DNA from 4 places in the Serratia sp. OS31 genome. Region 1 is predicted to be linked to each of the others. Evidence: predicted binding sites of a transcription regulator. Region 1 holds the regulator's gene; each other region holds the start of a gene.
The links. Region 1 encodes Fur, which represses iron uptake genes when iron is present. Its sites were predicted from a motif close to ATAATAATGAGAACNACTATCAA; they were not measured.
Positions count from the first base shown of each region.

Region 2: H5P17_RS06950 (TonB-dependent siderophore receptor) is a predicted target of Fur. The motif match lies at 2,660-2,682, and genes of this name have one in related genera.
Region 3: sufA (Fe-S cluster assembly scaffold SufA) is a predicted target of Fur. The motif match lies at 2,711-2,733, and genes of this name have one in related genera.
Region 4: H5P17_RS09340 (TonB-dependent siderophore receptor) is a predicted target of Fur. The motif match lies at 3,080-3,102, and genes of this name have one in related genera.

Region 1 covers NZ_JACJFQ010000014.1:74,177-79,002, reverse strand. Annotated here, with positions in the region: gene seqA (replication initiation negative regulator SeqA) at 1-84, opposite strand, end outside; gene ybfF (esterase) at 394-1,167, shown strand; gene ybfE (LexA regulated protein) at 1,460-1,747, shown strand; gene fldA (flavodoxin FldA) at 1,977-2,516, shown strand; gene fur (ferric iron uptake transcriptional regulator) at 2,836-3,282, shown strand; gene H5P17_RS13680 (family 20 glycosylhydrolase) at 3,630-4,826, opposite strand, start outside.
Region 2 covers NZ_JACJFQ010000005.1:183,954-188,779, forward strand. Annotated here, with positions in the region: gene H5P17_RS06925 (ABC transporter ATP-binding protein) at 1-280, opposite strand, end outside; gene H5P17_RS06930 (ABC transporter ATP-binding protein) at 285-1,094, opposite strand; gene H5P17_RS06935 (hypothetical protein) at 1,247-1,402, shown strand; gene H5P17_RS06940 (hypothetical protein) at 1,413-1,895, opposite strand; gene H5P17_RS06945 (hypothetical protein) at 2,066-2,359, shown strand; gene H5P17_RS06950 (TonB-dependent siderophore receptor) at 2,798-4,826, shown strand, end outside.
Region 3 covers NZ_JACJFQ010000007.1:166,267-171,092, reverse strand. Annotated here, with positions in the region: gene H5P17_RS08950 (FAD-binding and (Fe-S)-binding domain-containing protein) at 1-1,357, shown strand, start outside; gene menI (1,4-dihydroxy-2-naphthoyl-CoA hydrolase) at 1,354-1,770, shown strand; gene H5P17_RS08940 (hypothetical protein) at 1,824-2,228, opposite strand; gene sufA (Fe-S cluster assembly scaffold SufA) at 2,784-3,155, shown strand; gene sufB (Fe-S cluster assembly protein SufB) at 3,170-4,666, shown strand; gene sufC (Fe-S cluster assembly ATPase SufC) at 4,709-4,826, shown strand, end outside.
Region 4 covers NZ_JACJFQ010000008.1:70,817-75,642, forward strand. Annotated here, with positions in the region: gene H5P17_RS09335 (LysR family transcriptional regulator) at 1-868, shown strand, start outside; gene H5P17_RS09340 (TonB-dependent siderophore receptor) at 900-3,029, opposite strand; gene H5P17_RS09345 (ABC transporter substrate-binding protein) at 3,192-4,271, opposite strand; gene H5P17_RS09350 (phosphocholine-specific phospholipase C) at 4,415-4,826, opposite strand, start outside.

The sequences.
Region 1 (4,826 bases):
AATATCGGACGCGCTCTCACCAATATGTTGCGTGTGGCTGGCAATATAACGGTAGAGCTCTTCGTCGACTTCAATAGTTTTCATCTTTATCCAGTACTGTTTTTTTCTACTTAGAACCTGAAGCCAGATCCGGCATTCAAGCCATGGGATTATAAGGTTAAAAGCGCAGGAGCGAACATAACAATGTGCCCCAATACGGCAAAAGCAGACTAATACCTATAGCCCGCCGGACACCGACGCTGCCAAACCTGCACCTTACCATGAAAAATCCGCGTTTTATCCTATGGATTTTAAGTTGCAGCAAGTACAGCGAACAACGCTGCCGCTTGAAAAGCGACGGGTTTATTCATCGAGTGTTTTAATCATGATAACCTAATCTGAATCTCTCTCAGTATGAACTTCGCCATGAAATTACATTATCAACTGCTGGCCACCGAGTCGGATGCATTGCCGGTGATCCTGATCCACGGACTGTTTGGCAATTTGGATAATCTGGGCGTGCTGGCGCGCGATCTGAATCAGCGCCACAGCGTAATTAAAGTCGATCTGCGCAACCACGGCCTGTCACCGCGTTCGGAGGTAATGACCTACCCGGAAATGGCACAGGATCTGCTGACGTTGCTGGATGATTTGCAGTTGGAGAAAGTCATTGTCATTGGCCACTCGATGGGCGGCAAAGCGGCCATGGCGCTGACGGCAATCGCCCCGGAGCGCGTGGAGAAGCTGATCATCATTGACGTTGCGCCGGTGGACTATCAAACGCGCCGCCACGACGAAATTTTTGTCGCGTTGCAGGCGGTGAGCGCCGCCGGCATTACCCAACGCCAGCAGGCGGCGGAATTGATGCGCGGCTACCTGAAAGAGGAAGGCGTGATCCAGTTCCTGCTGAAATCCTTCCACCAGGGCGAATGGCGTTTCAATCTGCCAGTGCTGATCGAAGAGTACGAGAACATCACCGGCTGGCAGGAAGTACCGGCCTGGCCTCACCCGACGCTGTTTATCCGCGGCGGCCTGTCGCCTTACGTGCAGGACAGCTATCGCGAAGATATTGCCCGTCAATTCCCGCAGGCTCGCGCTCACGTCGTTGCCGGTACCGGACACTGGGTTCATGCGGAAAAACCGGAGGCGGTGTTGCGCGCCATTCACCGTTTTCTCGGCGAAGCCTGAGTCGCGCCAGGCCCAACAAATGGGCCGTTTCTCTGCCAAAGTCACCGTCTGATGAAAAAACGCGCTAAAGATAACGGCTTAGCGCGTTTTCAGCTCAGTTAAGCATTGTCGTCGCTCTATCTGCTGGGGTAATATGGCGCGCTATAATTTTGCCGCCGTGCCAAGCGTGTTCGCTAACGTCAGGCTGGGGGTGAATTTGGGTTAGGGTTTATTGGCCCGAAGTGTGTTAACCGAACCGTCCGGAAGCGTGTAAGCGCTTTTTGATGCAAACTCCCTTGCAGTACCGCTACCTATGGCAAAAGAACAAACGGATCGCACGACGCTGGATCTGTTCGCAGATGAACGCCGTCCGGGGCGCCCGAAAACCAACCCGCTCTCCCGAGATGAACAGCTTAGAATCAATAAGCGTAATCAGCTTCGACGCGATAAAGTCCGTGGCTTACGGCGTGTGGAACTGAAGATCAACGCGGATGCGGTGGACGCCCTGAACAAACTGGCGGAACAGCGTAATATCAGCCGCAGCGAGCTTATTGAGCAAATGCTGCTGGCACAACTGGCGGACGAGCAGCCAGAACATTGATCATTGCAGCCGCACATGCGGCGCGGCGTTAAGGATGACGCCCGATCAACACCGCTTTATTCCACCCGGCATCGCATTAAAGTGATAAATACCCGGGGTAAATTTCTGGCATGATACGCACTTACCGGTAAGAGATAACCTCTTGCCATGGCATCATTTTAATCGGTGTTATCGTAGTCAACGCTAACATCGTGAATGCAATTTATTGAATTTAAAGGTTATACGCGATATGGCTAATGTAGGCATTTTCTTTGGCAGCGACACTGGCAATACCGAAAACATTGCCAAGATGATCCAGAAAATTCTTCAGCAGCAGTTTGGCAAAGAGGTGTCTGAAATTCATGACATCGCCAAAAGCAGCAAAGAAGATCTGGAAGCTTTCGATATCCTGCTGCTCGGTATCCCGACCTGGTACTACGGTGAAGCCCAGTGCGATTGGGATGACTTCTTCCCAACGCTGGAAGAAATTGACTTCAACGGCAAGCTGGTTGCGCTGTTCGGCTGTGGCGATCAGGAAGACTACGCAGAGTATTTCTGTGATGCGATGGGTACCATTCGCGACATCATCGAACCACGTGGCGCCGCTATCGTAGGCCACTGGCCGACCAAAGGTTACCACTTTGAAGCCTCCAAAGGCTTGGCCAACGACAGTCATTTCATCGGCCTGGCCATTGACGAAGATCGCCAACCTGAGCTGACCAACGAACGTGTCGAAGGCTGGGTAAAACAAATCGTCGAAGAGCTGAGCCTGGCCGAAATCGTCGGGTAACGCCAAAGGTTGAACAAAAGCCCTGCAAAGTGCATAGTGTGCCGGCAGGGCCATCATTGGCAGTACTGATTACTGCAATAGAAGCTACAGATTTGTAACTTCCCACACCGTCAAGGTAGACTGAGTTTTCGGTTTATCCCATTCATCAAGACGTTGCATGTATAACATGCAATTGTGCAATTATAGCTTTGTTAACAACCGGCGGTTTCCATTTAGAGCAACCGGTTCTATAATGAGACGCAATTAACTCTTTGTGCCGACCGATGCCACAGGCGAGAACGCCTCAACTTGATTAGCATAGTAACAGGACTGAATCCGCATGACTGACAACAACACCGCATTGAAGAAGGCCGGCCTAAAAGTCACGCTTCCGCGACTCAAAATCCTGGAAGTACTGCAAAATCCGGAATGCCATCACGTCAGTGCGGAAGATCTGTACAAAAAACTGATAGATATGGGCGAAGAAATTGGCCTGGCTACAGTTTACCGCGTACTGAACCAATTTGATGATGCCGGCATTGTGACCCGTCACAACTTCGAAGGCGGCAAGTCCGTGTTCGAGCTGACCCAGCAGCATCACCACGATCACCTGATTTGCCTGGACTGCGGCAAAGTGATCGAATTTAGCGATGAGTCTATCGAAGTGCGTCAGCGTGATATCGCCAAACAGCACGGCATCAAGCTCACCAACCACAGCCTGTACCTGTACGGCCATTGTGAAACCGGTGACTGCCGCGAAGACGACACCCTGCACGACAAAAAATAATGTCCTAACCGGCATTGAGAACCGCCTTAACGGCGGTTTTTTTGTGCCTGCGATAATAGGATAAAAAATCCCCGGACAGGCCGGGGAAAGTTCACAGCGTTAAATACAACAATTGCAGCGGCACTTCTCTACAGCACTTCTCTCGTTCCCCACCTGGACACCTTCAGCGTCAACTCACCCGCCGACACGCGGATAAGTAAACTCGTTACAGCTTATATTCAAGCAACAATAGGCTATCGAAAAATAACCTCCAGACCGGGTCTGAACACACCACGCAGCAGCACGCCGGTCGCGGCTACGGTTGTTAGATAACGGCCCGCCTGCGAACAGCGGGCCAGGTCTCAGATTTACACTTTCTCGGCGCGGCTGTAACGCTTGCCATCCGGGCTCACCGCGCGGATTTGCACTTCACCGCTAACCTCAGGCTTGGCCTTAGCATCATAACGTTGCCATTGCTTGCCACCGTCGGTGGAATACTCGATGCCCAGACCCGGCAGCGAAATATTGGCTTCCAGCTTGCCCCCCACCACTCGGGCGCCTGGCACCGGCAACCGGTAGCTCACGCCACCTTTGTCCAGTTTTGCCAGCTCACGCTGACCGAGCAGGTTGGCGAAGCGCAGCCAATCCCGGTCCAGTTTCCTGGTATCGATGAAGTGGGTTTCGCCGCCTTTATACTCCCGGCCCGCCCGGTAATCCTGCTCCCAATCTGCCCGGTGCCATGCGCGCTCGGCCACCGACAACGAACGAGGGAAGATCATGTACTCCATTTGTTCGTCGGTACGCTGGGTTTCGCTCCACATCTGCGCGGAAATACCGTAAGCCCCCGGCCAGGGTTTGTCGCTCTTGGCGGTAAAGTGATTACCGTCGCGATCAACCGAGGTTTCGGCGTTTTGCGGCAAGTTGTTTGGCGCAAAGCTGAACATTTTCTGCTCGTCGCTGAAACGCGTTCCCCAGTAGTAACCGCGCTCGTCCGGGTTCACCTCATACGGGAAGTCCATGTAGACATAATCCGGGTTTGAGAGGATCAGCTCGTATCCCTTGTTGGACCAGTCGTTGGCACTGTCGAACCCGCCCCAATACAGCGTATCCCAGAAGTTAACCCCGACACGTTGGGTAGCAAAGGCCTTGGCGTTTTTCGCATCTTTCAGGCCATCCTGCCAGGCTTGCATTCTGTCGATGCCGTGCGCTTTTACCAATTGGCTGACTTCCACCCCGAAGTAGCTTGGCAGATGCTCCATATCGGCGACCTTGCCCTCTTTGATCATCGCCTGGCAGACCTGAGATTTCGCCCATGGCTTGTCTTCTTTGCTCTGATCAATGATGCCTTTGCCGGCTTCCGGCTTGTTCACATCGGTATAACCGGCGCCCAACCTGATATTTTTCGCCTCATCCCCGCCAAAGTGCCAGGTGCTCAACGGTTGTCCGGCCTCTTTATGCATCTGGGCAATCTCGCCGATCACCTTGTCGACAAAGCGCTTGGACGAATCCAGGCAAGGATTGAGGTAGCTTTGGCGGTTAAAGTACTGCACCGAGGTGGTGTTAGA
Region 2 (4,826 bases), on a different contig from region 1:
ACTGCACTAACCGCCGATACCAGCGCAATCTATGAACCGGGGCGGGGCGAATTTCCTCGCCCTGACACAGAATATGACCGGCGTCCGCCGCTTCGAGCGCCAGCAATAGCTTAAGCAGCGTTGATTTCCCTGCCCCGGAGCAGCCCACTAATCCAACGCGTTCTGCGGAGTACAGATTCAGATCGGTAGGTTGTAGCCCTCCGGCCCCTGATGAATATTGTCGGTAAACCTGCTGCAGGCTGATAAAGGGCATTTCCCCGCTCACGGGCAGATTATTCATGTCGTTACCCTGCCAGGCTCAGTGATGGGGTCTGGTTAAATGCCGGGCGTTGAGCACTGGCCACCAGCCGTTGGGTGTAGGGATGCGTGGGGGACTGTAACAACCGCGCGAAGGAACCCTGCTCGACTATTTCCCCGTTAACCAGCACGATGGCACGTTGGCACAGGCTGGCGGCAACGGCGAGATCGTGAGTAATAAACAGTAACGCTGGCGCGCTGGGGCGTTCGGTGTAGCTTTTCAGGATATTAATCAGCTGATGCTGACTGACCATGTCCAGAGCGGTGGTGGGTTCATCTGCGATCAGCAGGCTTTTTTCACCGAGCAAGGCCAGTGCTGCGCATATTCGCTGACATTGACCCCCGGACAGTTGATTGGGGTAACGTGGCATGACGTTATCCGGCGACATTCCCAATGCTGTCAGCAATTCCGCAGCGTAATGCTGAGCCTGAGGTTTCGTCAGGGCACTTTGGCTGCGTAGCGCCAGGATCAGTTGCTGGCCCACGCTGGTCAGGGGATTGAGGCTGGTAAAAGGATCCTGAAAAATGGCCGCCAACTCAGTGTTTTTACGCCGTTGTAAACGCAGGCCATTAACTTCTCGCCCTTGCAGTCGAATCGAACCGCTAACCGTTGCTCCGACCGGCAGCGTTCCCAGAATGGCGGCGGCGGTCAGTGATTTTCCGGAACCCGATGCGCCCAGCAGGCATAAACGTTCACCTGCATGCAAAGTGAAGCTGAGATCGTGGATCTTGACCTCTGCGTTCAGTGAGAGCGTCAGGTGTTCTACGGTAAGTAACGGCGGGGTTTGGCTTTCCATTAATGCATCTGTGCTGGGTTGTTTTGATATGTGATAACATAACATTTCAGCTTCTGAAATGACCAGCGGATTAATGAAATACTTTGAAATGGTCTAAAGAGGGATAACCAAGGTATGATAGTCAGGGTTTTGTTGTCAGGTTGGTCCTATCGGTGAGAACGCTTATTTTCATTTTATGCATGGCCGGTTATCTGCTGGTGCTGAGCTACCTTGGCGTATTCGTCACTGATAAAATATGTGAGAAATCCAATAACTACACCAAGGTCTGCCGTCTGGTTGATATCTCGGAACCCCACATCCCCCGTTAGATACCGGCTGTCAGCCTAAATAGTCGGTGGTAATTAACGGCGTCAGTAACGCTGACAAACTGGCTAACATAGCCCACTGTCTCCACCCCAGATGAGCCAGCCAATCTTGGCGCAGCGGCGGCGTCGCAAGCTGGCCGACAGAAACCGTACCCGCCAGCAGCAGCGTCAGCAGAACGAACACCAGCCCGCGGCTCCAGAGGGTAAACTCGATATGCAGCAGGTTGGCGTAATACAAGCGCATCAGGATATAGTAAGCCAACATGACCCAGGCGAAATAGGTGCGTTTTTTCAACACGTGGTAAAGCATGAATGCGATGAAAACACTGTGGCATGCTGAGATCAGTGGCGCTTCAATCGGGTGTCTGACACAGCCGTTATATACTGCCAGATAGATATTAAAGATCAGCAACGCGTAAACGGTATATATATACCAACCAAAGATGATTTTAAGTTTTTTGCGGTTTGGCGGGATAGGGCGATCGTCCGGTATCATTGGAGCCTCCTGAGCTGACTAGCGTTATAACACCCAAAAACTAAATGGAATTTAAACGCCAGACAGGCTTTATTTTACCTTAAAGCGGGAACTATTCGGGGTCTATCCGGTCTGTTCAAAACGTCATGCCCAAGCTTGTTTTGGCTGAATTATAATGGTAATTCATTGATATGAAAGAGTATAAAAACGAGCGCTTCGCGATGTACTTGCTGATAGCTACGCTGGGATTTTATTTTTTCCTGCCGCCGCTGTTGGTCGCTTTATTTTGCCAATGGTTTAACCTAAATCCCTTCTTTATTATTCGCGTTTGGCACATTAATCCCTTTTCCGCCGCTCGGGGAATTCCACTCTACCAGACTTTTATATACATATTAACGCTGTGGGTTGTGGCGAATGTTCTGCTTGGTGGCATTTTGCTGGTGGCGGGGCGCTTGCATGCCTGGTTCATTAAACGATCTCGTTGACCCCTATCGAGACGTAACGTCAGAAAGTTGTAGGTAGAAATTCATTCCTAAAGGATAATGATAGTCGTTATCATTATTGATTGCCAGTTGAGAGGTGAAGGGTTGTCTCCTTATGCGCTCCGCTCGTCTGGCCTGACAGGGTTCATATGACATCCCGTTTTCTTGCCAGCCTGGAGCTGGCTTTTTTTTTATATTTTTTTCAGATGCATAAGTGCTTTCTGGATCAGGTGCTATCGATCTGAACAGGATGCTTCGCTTGCTTATTAAAAGTTGCCTGATGCTTGAAATTTACTATCGATAAAGATAATAATTATCATTAATATTTCACTTTGTTTACATTCAACACACCGATTGAACCTCTGAGCAAGTTGTCAGCCAGCGCTGCTGACAGGGGAGCCTTTGGGTGTCATTTAATGATTTTTACTGGGGATTACAGGTATGCCGATGATTTTTCCTGTCAAACGGTCACGGGTTTTATGCGCGTTCGCAATGTTCCTGCCACTGGCGTCTCTCGCTGAGGATACCCTGGTCGTTACCGCTAAACCTGCCGATACGGCGGAGGCAGCAACCCATGGCTATCAGGCCGCGACCAGCCAGGGGGCGACCAAAACCGATAAACCGTTGATTCTGACTGCACAGTCCGTTTCGGTGGTGACGCGCCAACAAATGACGGATCAGAATACCCAAACGGTTAACGATGCCCTGAAATATGCCCCGGGTGTTTTCACCAACTTTTCCGGTGGTGCCACGCGCTATGACACCATTGCGTTACGTGGTTTTCACGGTGGCGACGTTAATAACACCTTCCTTGATGGTTTGCGGTTATTGAGTGACGGCGGCACCTATAATGCCCTGCAGGTTGATCCCTGGTTCCTGGAACGCATCGACGTTATCAAAGGGCCTTCATCGGTCATGTACGGGCAAAGCATTCCGGGCGGCTTGGTCGCTTTGACCTCCAAGCGACCTCAGTTTGCCACGGAAGGGCACGTTAACCTGATGGCAGGCAATAACAGCACCCAGGGGGGCGCTTTCGATGTGACCGGCCCGCTGTCGGAACAGTGGGCTTATCGATTGACCGGGATTACGCGCAGCAGCGAAACCATGTATGACCATCAGCGTGAGGAAAGATATGCCATTTCACCTTCATTGCTGTGGCAGCCGGATGAAAATACCTCGCTGCTGCTGAAAGCTTACCTGCAAAAAGATCCGTCCGGCGGTTATCACAGTGCGGTACCGGCAGATGGCAGCCTCTATTCCAGCACCGGTGACAAGCTGGGGCGTGGCTTCTTTGATGGTGAAAGCAGCCGCAATGTGTTCAAACGTTGGGAGCAGATTTACAGCTACGCTTTTTCGCACAGCTTTAACGACGTTTGGTCATTCCGCCAGAATGCCAGTTACACCCATTCCAATGTTGAATTACAGCAGGTGTACCAGATTGGCTGGAATGACGATCACAGCCTGTTGAATCGCTATTACAGCGGTTCAGCCACCTCGCTGGATGCATTCGCCGTCGATAACCAGCTGGAAGCCGATTTTGCTACCGGGCCGTTGGATCACAAGGTGATGCTGGGTCTGGATTACCAGCGCCTGCGTAATAATCTGTGGGATGAGTCTGCGGCAGCTTCGCAGCTTAATCCTTATACCGGCGTGTCCGGCGGCGACGCATTAACCAACCTGATACATACCGATTCCCGACGTCACTATGAGCAAACCGGGGTTTATCTGCAGGATGAAATCAGCCTACAGAATTGGTATCTGAATCTCTCCGGGCGTTTCGACCGTATCGAGTCTAAAAATACGGTGCTTAATACCGGCGCCAGCGATGCTCGTACCGACGACAATTTTAGCGGCCGCGCTTCGCTGTTGTATCGCTTCGATAATGGTTTCTCGCCTTATGCCAGCTACAGCACGGCGGTTACCCCGGAGGCGCTGCCCGATCAAAGCGGGCATATGCTCAAACCGAGCACCAGCGAGCAGTATGAGGTGGGCCTGAAGTACCAGCCACCAGGCAGTACCTCGATATACAGCGTGGCGCTGTATGACCTGACACAGAAAGATGTGGCTAACCGAGTGGTGCAACAAAGCTATTACCTGCCGGCCGGCAAGGTGCATTCTCAGGGGATTGAGCTGGAGGCCCGCAGCAAGGTAACTGAACATTTCGATCTGATCGCCGGCTATACCTACAATAAAGTGAAATTCAAAGATGCCATTGATGGCAACGATGGCAATACACCGTATCTCGCACCGGAGCAAATGGCTTCACTGTGGGGCAAATACGCCACCGCTTACGGCGTGGATCTTGGTGCCGGCGTACGTTATATCGGCAAGCAGTGGGCCGATAATGAGAATACGTTGCGAATTCCTTCCGTGACGCTGTTGGATGCCTCGGTGCGGATGAATCTGGACAGGGTGAATCCGTCGTTGAAAGGCGCCTATGTGCAACTGAATGTGAATAATCTGACCGACC
Region 3 (4,826 bases), on a different contig from region 1:
AGTACGTACTTCGTTCCGGGGGGCGATGGAGTGTAACGGCAACGGCCTGTGCTTCAATTTTGACGTGCGTAGTCCGATGTGCCCGTCGATGAAAATCACCGGCAACCGTATTCATTCGCCAAAAGGCCGGGCCGCGCTGGTGCGTGAATGGCTGCGTCTGTTGTCCGAGCAGGGTGTCGATCCCGTGGCGTTGGAAAAACAGCTGCCGCAGCAGCGGCTCAGTTTCCGAGCGCTGATCGAGAAAACCCGTAACAGCTGGTACGCCGGCAAAGGCGAATATGATTTCTCGCACGAGGTGAAAGAGGCGATGTCCGGCTGTCTGGCCTGCAAAGCCTGTTCCACCCAATGCCCGATCAAGATTGACGTGCCGGGCTTCCGTTCGCGTTTCCTGCAGCTTTACCACACCCGTTATCTGCGGCCGGCGCGTGACTATATGGTCGCCGGGGTAGAAAGCTATACGCCGCTGATGGCGAAAGCGCCCAAGGTGTTCAACTTCTTCTTCCGTCAGCCCTGGGTGCGTGAGCTCAGCCGCAATACTGTCGGCATGGTTGATTTACCGATGCTCTCCAGCCCGACGCTGCGTCAGCAACTTTCCGGCCATGGCGCCATGACCATGACGCTGGAGCAGCTTGAAGCGCTAAATGCTGAACAACGCGAGCAGCACGTTTTGATCGTGCAGGATCCCTTCACCAGCTATTACGATGCCAAAGTGGTGGCAGACTTTGTGCGGCTGGTGGAAAAGCTCGGCTATCGGCCGGTGCTGCTGCCGTTCTCACCGAATGGCAAGGCGCAGCACATTAAAGGTTTCCTGGCGCGTTTTGCCCGTACCGCGCGCAAAACCGCCGATTTCCTCAATCGGGTGGCAAAACTCGGTATGCCGCTGGTGGGGGTCGATCCGGCGCTGGTGCTGTGTTATCGCGATGAATATAACGAGATCCTGGGGGAAACCCGCGGGGATTTCCAGGTGCAGCTGGTGCACGAATGGTTGCAGCAACTGCTGGCCGAGCGTGCTGAACAGCCTGCCACCGGTGAGGCCTGGTATCTGTTTGGTCACTGTACTGAAACCACCGCCTTGCCGGCCAGCGGCCAGCATTGGACGTCGATCTTTGCTCGTTTCGGCGCCAGGCTGGAAAATGTCAGCGTGGGCTGCTGTGGTATGGCGGGCACTTACGGGCACGAAGTGAAGAACCTGCAGAATTCGCTCGGCATTTATGAGCTATCATGGCACCAGGCATTGCAGCGTCTGCCTCGGCAACGTTGTCTGGCGACCGGTTATTCCTGTCGCAGCCAGGTCAAACGCATTGAGGGTAACGGTGTACGGCACCCATTACAGGCACTTCTGGAGATGATTGAGTGAAACTGTGGAAACGAGAAACGACGCTGGAACAATTAAACCAGGCCGGCGAAGGATGTATGGTCAGCCATGTGGGGATCCACTTTACCCGAATGGAAGAGGATTACCTTGAGGCGACCATGCCGGTAGATCAGCGTACGCGGCAGCCGTTTGGCCTGTTGCACGGTGGCGCCTCGGTGGTGCTGGCGGAGTCGATGGGATCGATGGCCGGTTATCTGTGCAGCGAAGGCGATCAGAAAGTGGTAGGGCTGGAAATCAATGCCAACCACCTGCGGGCGGTGTTTGAAGGGCAGGTGCGCGGGGTTTGTCGTGCGCTGCACGTTGGCCGTCGGCACCAGGTCTGGCAGATCGAGATTTTCGATTCACGCGATCGCCTTTGCTGCACTTCGCGTTTAACCACCGCAGTGATCGATTAAGTTTCCTTCCCCGCAGGCATTCCGACCTGCGGGTTTCTTGTCAGTCGGCGGGGTTACAGCTGAAATGGCACCCGCTTGACGAAGTCCTTCTGGAAGGCGTTGGCCTTCTCCCAGGTTCCTTCCATCGCGTATTTCTGGCAGATCAGGGTCAGAGTATGGCGGGCAAAATGGTAGCTCTGAACCCGAAACAGCTGGCAGCGCTGCGGGTTGTTAATCTCCACGATCAGCCGGTTATGCAGTTTGCTCAACGCGTGCAGATAGCTTTCATCATCGCCGTTTTCCAGGCACAGATTGGCCATGTTGAGGCTGACGTTGTTGTAGCGCTTCAGGTGGTTGATATTGCATTCCGGCCGCCTGAGCGACGCCTCCGCCATATAGAAATCTACCGTGGCGTCACGCACGCTGAACTTATAGTCATCAATTTTGCCCAGCAGCCACGCATTCATCGAGATATTCATTTGCCCGCGCTCAATTTGTAATTGAATGATAATCATTATCATATTTACTGGCGCGTTTACGATCAATCATTCTGTTGAAATTTTTATCGCGACAGGGGGATGCATTGAGCGGGCGGCGACCCAATATGGTCAGTAACGACTAAACTTTAGTCATAGAGCCTGCGAATTGTCTGCCTGCACTGAAGCGCGAAACGGGGAGAAAAGTCCCTAATTGTCGATAAACGCATTTTTAAGACAGACAAAATTCAGAAATAGGTATTTTCTATGAATGTTTAAAGCGAAATAAAAATCCGGATCTGTAAAGCGTTCGAGCCAATAGGCAAGCGCGAAGGTAGTACAGGATGTGCTGTAAATTCATAGGGATAAATTGATCCCCTTGCCGACCTGCAGCGATTGTCTCGCTGACTGTCCCGCGCGCTTGCCGCATACCGAAACGTAAATCCGGGTTTTTGGCGGATACCCCCGCAAAACAAACGGTTGAAGTGATAATTGTTATCACTAACATAGTAGCAACCCAGATTGGCTGTGGAAAAACACGAGTGTGAGGTAGGCCATATGCAAACGGAAAATGTCGGCACCTTTTCTCTGGACGAAAATGTCTGGCAAGGCATTTTGCTCAGTGATAATGCCGTACAACAAATTACTAAATTAATGCAGCAGGATCCGCAGGTGAAGGGGCTGCAGCTCGGGGTGAAGCAGTCAGGCTGCGCCGGGTTTGCCTATGTGCTGGATCTCACCCGTGAACCCGCTGACGACGACCTGCTGTTTGAGCGCGATGGCGCCAAACTGTATGTGCCGTTAAAAGCCATGCCGTTTATCGATGGCACCACGGTGGATTTTGTCCGTGAAGGGCTGAATCAGATATTCAAATTTAATAACCCTAAAGCTCAGCATGCCTGCGGGTGCGGCGAGAGTTTTGGCGTTTGAGCGATGCAATCAACATGACACGAAGCAATGTAGAAATGCCTAATGAAGTGCAGGCTTGGGTCAGCGAAGGTCGCTATAAAGAAGGCTTTTTTACCCAACTGGCCACCGACGAGTTAGCGAAAGGCATCAACGAAGACGTGGTGCGCGCCATCTCGGCCAAGCGTAACGAACCTGAGTGGATGCTGGAGTTCCGCCTGGAGGCTTATCGCGCCTGGCTGCAAATGGAAGAGCCGCACTGGTTGAAAGCCAACTACGACCGGCTGAATTACCAGGACTACAGCTATTATTCGGCGCCCTCCTGCGGCAGCTGTGATGATGCCTGCGGTTCGCAGCCCGGCGCAGAACAGCAACCCGGGGCGATCACGGACAACAATTACCTGACCAGCGAGGTTGAACTGGCGTTTAACCAGCTCGGCGTGCCGGTGCGTGAAGGCAGTGAAGTGGCGGTGGACGCGATCTTTGACTCCGTCTCGGTCTCCACCACCTATCGCGAGAAGTTGGCCGAGAGCGGAGTGATTTTCTGTTCGTTCGGTGAAGCGATCCACGAATACCCGGATCTGGTGCGCAAATACCTTGGCCGCGTCGTGCCCTCAAACGACAACTTTTTCGCCGCGCTGAACGCCGCGGTCGCCTCCGACGGGACCTTTGTCTATGTGCCGAAGGGCGTGCGCTGCCCCATGGAGCTGTCGACCTATTTCCGTATTAACGCCGCCAAAACCGGTCAGTTCGAACGCACCATCCTGATCGCCGACGAAGGCAGCTATGTCAGCTACATCGAAGGCTGCTCGGCCCCGGTTCGCGACAGCTATCAGCTGCATGCGGCGGTGGTAGAAGTGATCCTGCACAAAGACGCCGAAGTGAAATACTCGACCGTACAGAACTGGTTCTCCGGCGGTGACAGCAAGGGCGGGATCCTGAACTTTGTGACCAAGCGCGCACTGTGCGAAGGCGCCGGGTCGAAAATGTCCTGGACCCAGTCGGAAACCGGCTCGGCCATCACCTGGAAATACCCGAGCGTGATCCTGCAGGGCGACAACTCTATCGGTGAGTTCTTCTCTGTGGCGCTGACCAGCGGCCATCAGCAGGCCGACACCGGTACCAAGATGATCCACATCGGCAAGAACACCCGTTCGACCATTATCGCCAAGGGTATTTCTGCCGGGCACAGCGAGAACACCTATCGCGGCCTGGTGAAGATCCTGCCGGGGGCGGAAAACGCGCGTAACTTTACCCAGTGCGACTCGATGCTGATCGGACCGGACAGTGGCGCCCATACGTTCCCCTATGTTGAGGCTCGCAACAACAGCGCGCAGCTGGAGCATGAAGCCACTACCTCAAAAATTGGCGATGACCAACTGTTCTACTGCCTGCAACGCGGCATCAGTGAAGACAATGCCATTTCGATGATCGTCAACGGATTCTGTAAGGACGTGTTCTCTGAGCTGCCGCTGGAGTTCGCCGTCGAGGCGCAGAAGTTATTGGCCATCAGCCTGGAACACAGCGTGGGCTAACCGCCGGATTTACAGCGCGAAAGCGCGACCTAAGGACACTGCATGTTAAGTATCAAGAATTTAAAAGTCAGCGCGGAAGGCAACGAGATCCTCAAGGGTCTGGATTTGGAGATCAAACCCGGTGAAGTGCATGCCATCATGGGGCCGAACGGCTCGGGCA
Region 4 (4,826 bases), on a different contig from region 1:
ACGTGCGTTTGTAGAAGTCAGTCGCCAGGGCAGCATCCGCGCCGCCAGCCGCACTTCACGCCTTTCCCAGCCTGCGTTAACCAAGTCTATTCAGGAGCTGGAGCAGGTGCTGGGGGCCAAGCTGTTTATTCGCCGCAGCCAGGGCGTGGTGCTGACCGACTGCGGCGATAACTTTTTCCAGCATGCCAGCCTGATCCTCGAAGAGCTGCGGGTGGCGCAGGAGGATATTCAGCAACGGCTGGGGCTGGCGGGTGGTTCGGTGAATATCGGCGTAGGCGGCAGCATTGCGCGCACCGTCATGCCGCAGGTTATCACCCAGTTTCATCGTGAATACCCGAAGGTCAAAGTACGGATTGTCGAAGGACAGCTGGTGTCGATGATCCCGGAACTGCGCCAGGGTGAGCTGGATTTTACCGTCAATACCTATTACCCCAGCAGCCTGGACAATGAATTACAGTACGAACGGCTGATGGAAAAAGAGTACAAGGTGGTGGTGCGCAAGGGGCATCCGATGGAAGGAGCGACGTCCCTGAAACAGCTGCAGCACTGCGACTGGACCATGCCGACGCCCAAAGGCAGCTACTATCGCCTGCTGCACGATCTGTTCGGGGATTTGGGAATGGCGCCGTCAATCAGCGTGACCTGTGAGACATTTATGGCCTGCACCAGCCTGGTGGCGCAAAGTGATTTCGTCAGTATTTTATCGGTAGATGTGATCTCTGATCCAATACTGGGTAAGCATCTGGTACCACTGGCACTGGAAGAAAGCTTGCCAAAGGCGACGTTTTATCTGATTCAGCGTAAGGACACCACGCTGACGCCGATGGGCGCACACCTGGCGCGCCTGTTTCGTCTGCACTGTCGCTGAGATCAGCGCCCTCCGAAGAGGGCGCTGATGCTTAGAACGCCACGGAACCCTGCACGAAGAAGGTGCGCGGTTCACCGACGTATTTGCCGAAGTTGTTGTCGTTGGAGCGGGTGAAGTAGCGCTGATCGAACAGGTTTTTCACCCCGGCACCCAGCGTCAGGTTCGACAGCTGCGGCCCGAAGTTATACTCCCCACGCATATTCCACACCATATACCCGGCGATGTTGCCAAACTGGCCGTCGGCGCTTTCCTGCGTGACGTAATCCGGCCCGGTGCCCGGCGAGTGCTGCCTGGACTGGGCATAGCTGTCCAGATTCCACACCCAACTGCCGGTGGCGTAGCGGGTGCCGACGGTATATACCTGGCGTGAATAGAACGGCAGATCCTTACCGGCGAAGTCGCCCTTGTCGGTGCTGGCTTTGGTATAGGTGTAGCTGGTGTAGACGCTTACGCCATCCAGCGCGCGGTTCAGTTCGCTGAGATCGTAGCTGAGCGCCAGCTCGATACCCTTGTGCTTGGTGGCGCCCATGTTGGTCCAGCCGACGTCGTTGCTGATGTACTGCAGCTGGTTATCGAAATCGATATAGAACAGCGTGGCCTCGGCTTTGACGATGGTGTCGTCGTAACGGGTACCGAACTCATAGGTATGGGCTTTTTCCGCCGTCAGGCCCGGTGCGGGTTGGTTGCCGTTGCCGCCCTTGGTCAACTGGAAGTACTGCATGCTGCCGAACGAGGTGTTGGCGTTGGCGAACAGCTTCCAGGCGTCGGACATGTGGTACATGACATTCAGTGACGGCAGCGGTTCGCTGTAGCTCTTCTCGCGGCTGATATTGTTGAACGAATCGTCCACATGGGTGCGGATGCTTTCATAGCGCAGGCCCGGCGTAACCGTCCAGTTGCCGACGTTGATGGTGTCGTCTATGTACAGCGCGTGGGCTGCGGTGCCGCCGGAGGTGTGCTGATAGTAATCCGGCGTTTCCGGGGTGGAGCCGATATCTGCCGGGTTGTACCAGGCAGAACGGGACGCTTTTTCATCCATGGTTTCGTTCAGGTAGCGGTAACCGAGGGTGATCTCGTGCGCCATGTCCCAGAAACGGAAGACCTGCGAGTAGCTGGGTTCAATCGCCCAGGTGGAGTAGTGGCGTGGGTAAGACACCATACGCTTCATCCCGGCGTTTTTACCGGTGCCTTCCGATTCGATGCTGCTGCCGCGATAGCTGTCGGTGAAATACGTCAGCACTTCGAACTGCTTGTCGTCTTCCTGGTGCTTATATTTGAACGACATGTCCTTGCGGCGGCCTTCGAACTGGTCCCACGGACGGGTCGACTGGAACGGATTTTGCGCATACTGCGCGCTGCTCAGCCCGCCCGGCATGCCGGATTTTGCGTCGTAATAGTGGAAATTGGCCAGCAACTCATCACGATCGGTAAACGCATAGCGCGTTTTCAGCATGAAATCGTCGATGTCGGTATTGTCGTTGTTGTCGCGATAGCCCTGGCCGTGCAGGCCGGAATACAGCAGTTCTGCGCCGAAGCCGTTGTCGGCGGTGCCGCCGAGCGAGGTGCTGGTCAGGGTTTTCAGGCCGCCGTGGCTGGCGCCCTGGGTCTGGACGCTGGCCGCGCCGCCGAAGGTTTTTGGGATGTCCTTGGTGACGAAGTTAATTACGCCGCCGACGTTTTGCGGTCCGTAACGCACCGCGCCACCGCCGCGCACCACGTCAACCGATTGCAGGCTGCCAATCGACAGCGGTGCCATCGACAGCTGTGGCTGGCCGTAAGGCGCGACCGCCAAGGGGACGCCGTCCATCAAAATGGTGGAGCGAGGTGAAAGACGAGAAGTCAGGCCACGTACGCCGACGTTGAGCGAAATGTCGCTGCCGCCGGTACCGTTGCTGTCGCGCACCTGCACGCCAGGCACGCCGCGCAGGGTATCGGCAATGGTCTGATCGCCTTGTTCATGCATTTGTTGTTCGGTCACGATGGAACGTGCGCCGGGGTGGTTGAGCAACACCGAACTGGTATCCGGGTTATCCAGCCAGTTGCCGACGACGGTAATATTGTCGGCAGGCGCATTATTTTGAGATTTATTATCAGCAGCAAGGACTGGCAGAGCCATGGCAACGGAAGCCGCCAACAGCGAAAGACGAAAAAGAATTGACATAATAATGCCTTAAAAGTTTCGAACCCGGATGTGTTTTTTTAGAAATGACAATCTTAATGATAATTATTGGCAAGTAAATAGCTTTGTTGCGGAATAATTCAACCGGTAAGCAAACGGCGGGGAAAGGTGTCGGAGCCCGGCTGGCGGGCCCCGAGCGGGGGATTATTTTGCCGTGACCCAAAACACGCCGCTGTGATCCAGCGCGGTGAATTTATGGTGCACCATTTCAATATCCGCTTGCGGATCAATATCTTTAAATAAGTCCGGGTGCAGGAATTTAGCGATGGCCTCGACCGCAATAAAATTCAGCGGCGTGTCATAGAACTGGTGGTAAATCGCCATCACGCGTTTTTCCTTTACCGCCTTCAGCACGTTCAGTCCGGTGCGGTTCATCAGTACCGCCAGCTTTTTCTCTGTGGTGGCCGTATCGGTGGCATAGCCCAGGGGAACCGCCAATGTGCCTTTATGACCGCGGCTCCAGTCGGCGCCGGTCATCAGATAGAAATCCGGGTTGCTGGCGATCATCTGTTCCACGTTCACCTCACCGCCCATTTCCGGGAACAGTTTGCTGCCGATGTTGTTGCCGCCGGCGGTATCGATAAACTGGCCAAAGCTGCCCTTGCCGAAGGTGTTGCAGCACTGCTCGCCCTTCATGCCGGCGCTGCGTTCGATAAACACGCTGGGGCGCTGTGCCGGCTTCAGCGTAGCCACCCGCTGGCGTACCAGATCCAGACGTTGCTGGTAGAGCTGGATAAAGGCGTCGGCATTTTGCTGCTCGTCAAACACCTTGCCCAACAGTTGCATGCTGGCGACGGTGTTGGTCAGCGGCTGCTGACGGAAGTCGATAATCAGTACCGGGATGCCGATTTTTTCCAACTGGGCCAGCACGCCGCTGTCCTTCAGCTTGCTCAGCAGGCCGATGTCGAAAATGATCAGATCCGGCTTACGGACAACGGCGCTTTCTACGCTGAAATCGCTGACGTAAGGGTTATCGAAGGTGGGGATCTGCATCACCTGCGGGAATTTTTTCGCGTAGGCCTCCACCAGATCCGGTGCCTTCACCTTCAGCGAGTTATCCCAGGCGATGATATTTTTCAACGGCTCCTGCGGATGCAGTATATTCAGTGCCAGCAGCGCGCGGGCATCGGCCAGGATCACCCGCTGGGCGGGCTGCTGCAGGGTGACTTCTCGACCCGCGACATCGGTCACGACGATCGGTGCGGCCTGTACGGCGCTGACCATCAGCAGGGCGCAGGCGGCCAGCCAACGGCTGGCTTTGGCAATAAGAACGGCAGGCATGGAGATCCTTGGGCATCGGGTATTGAATAAAGAGGCTAATGATAATCCATATCCTTTCGCTTTTTGAACACCCCCGTGCGGATATCTTAGGCTTTGCCCATCAGCGGATCGCTGACGCTGTGCTCACCGGTCTCCAGCCGTCCTGCCAACCGGCGCTGCCAGTCGCCGGAACCCTGCAATGAAATATCGTACCAACCTCCGCTGATCCTGGCGTCAAAGGCCTGCTGGTGGCGTCCTCCTGCCGGCAGCTCAATCGACCAGGGGCCGTTTTGCGTATAAGGGCAGCGGGCGATAGTCACGGTTATTGCCTGGCGGGTGGGGTTAGTGAGCGTTAATGACAGCTGGTCGCCTTGTGGCGTCAGCCGGACTTCCGGCTGCGGTTGCCCAATGGCGCCGCGCAGCTCACGATGGAAGCCGTTCGGGCCCAGTAACCACAGGTGGTACTCGTCCGCCACGGACCAGTTATCACTGAGCGCTTTGCCGGCCTCGACGGTATAG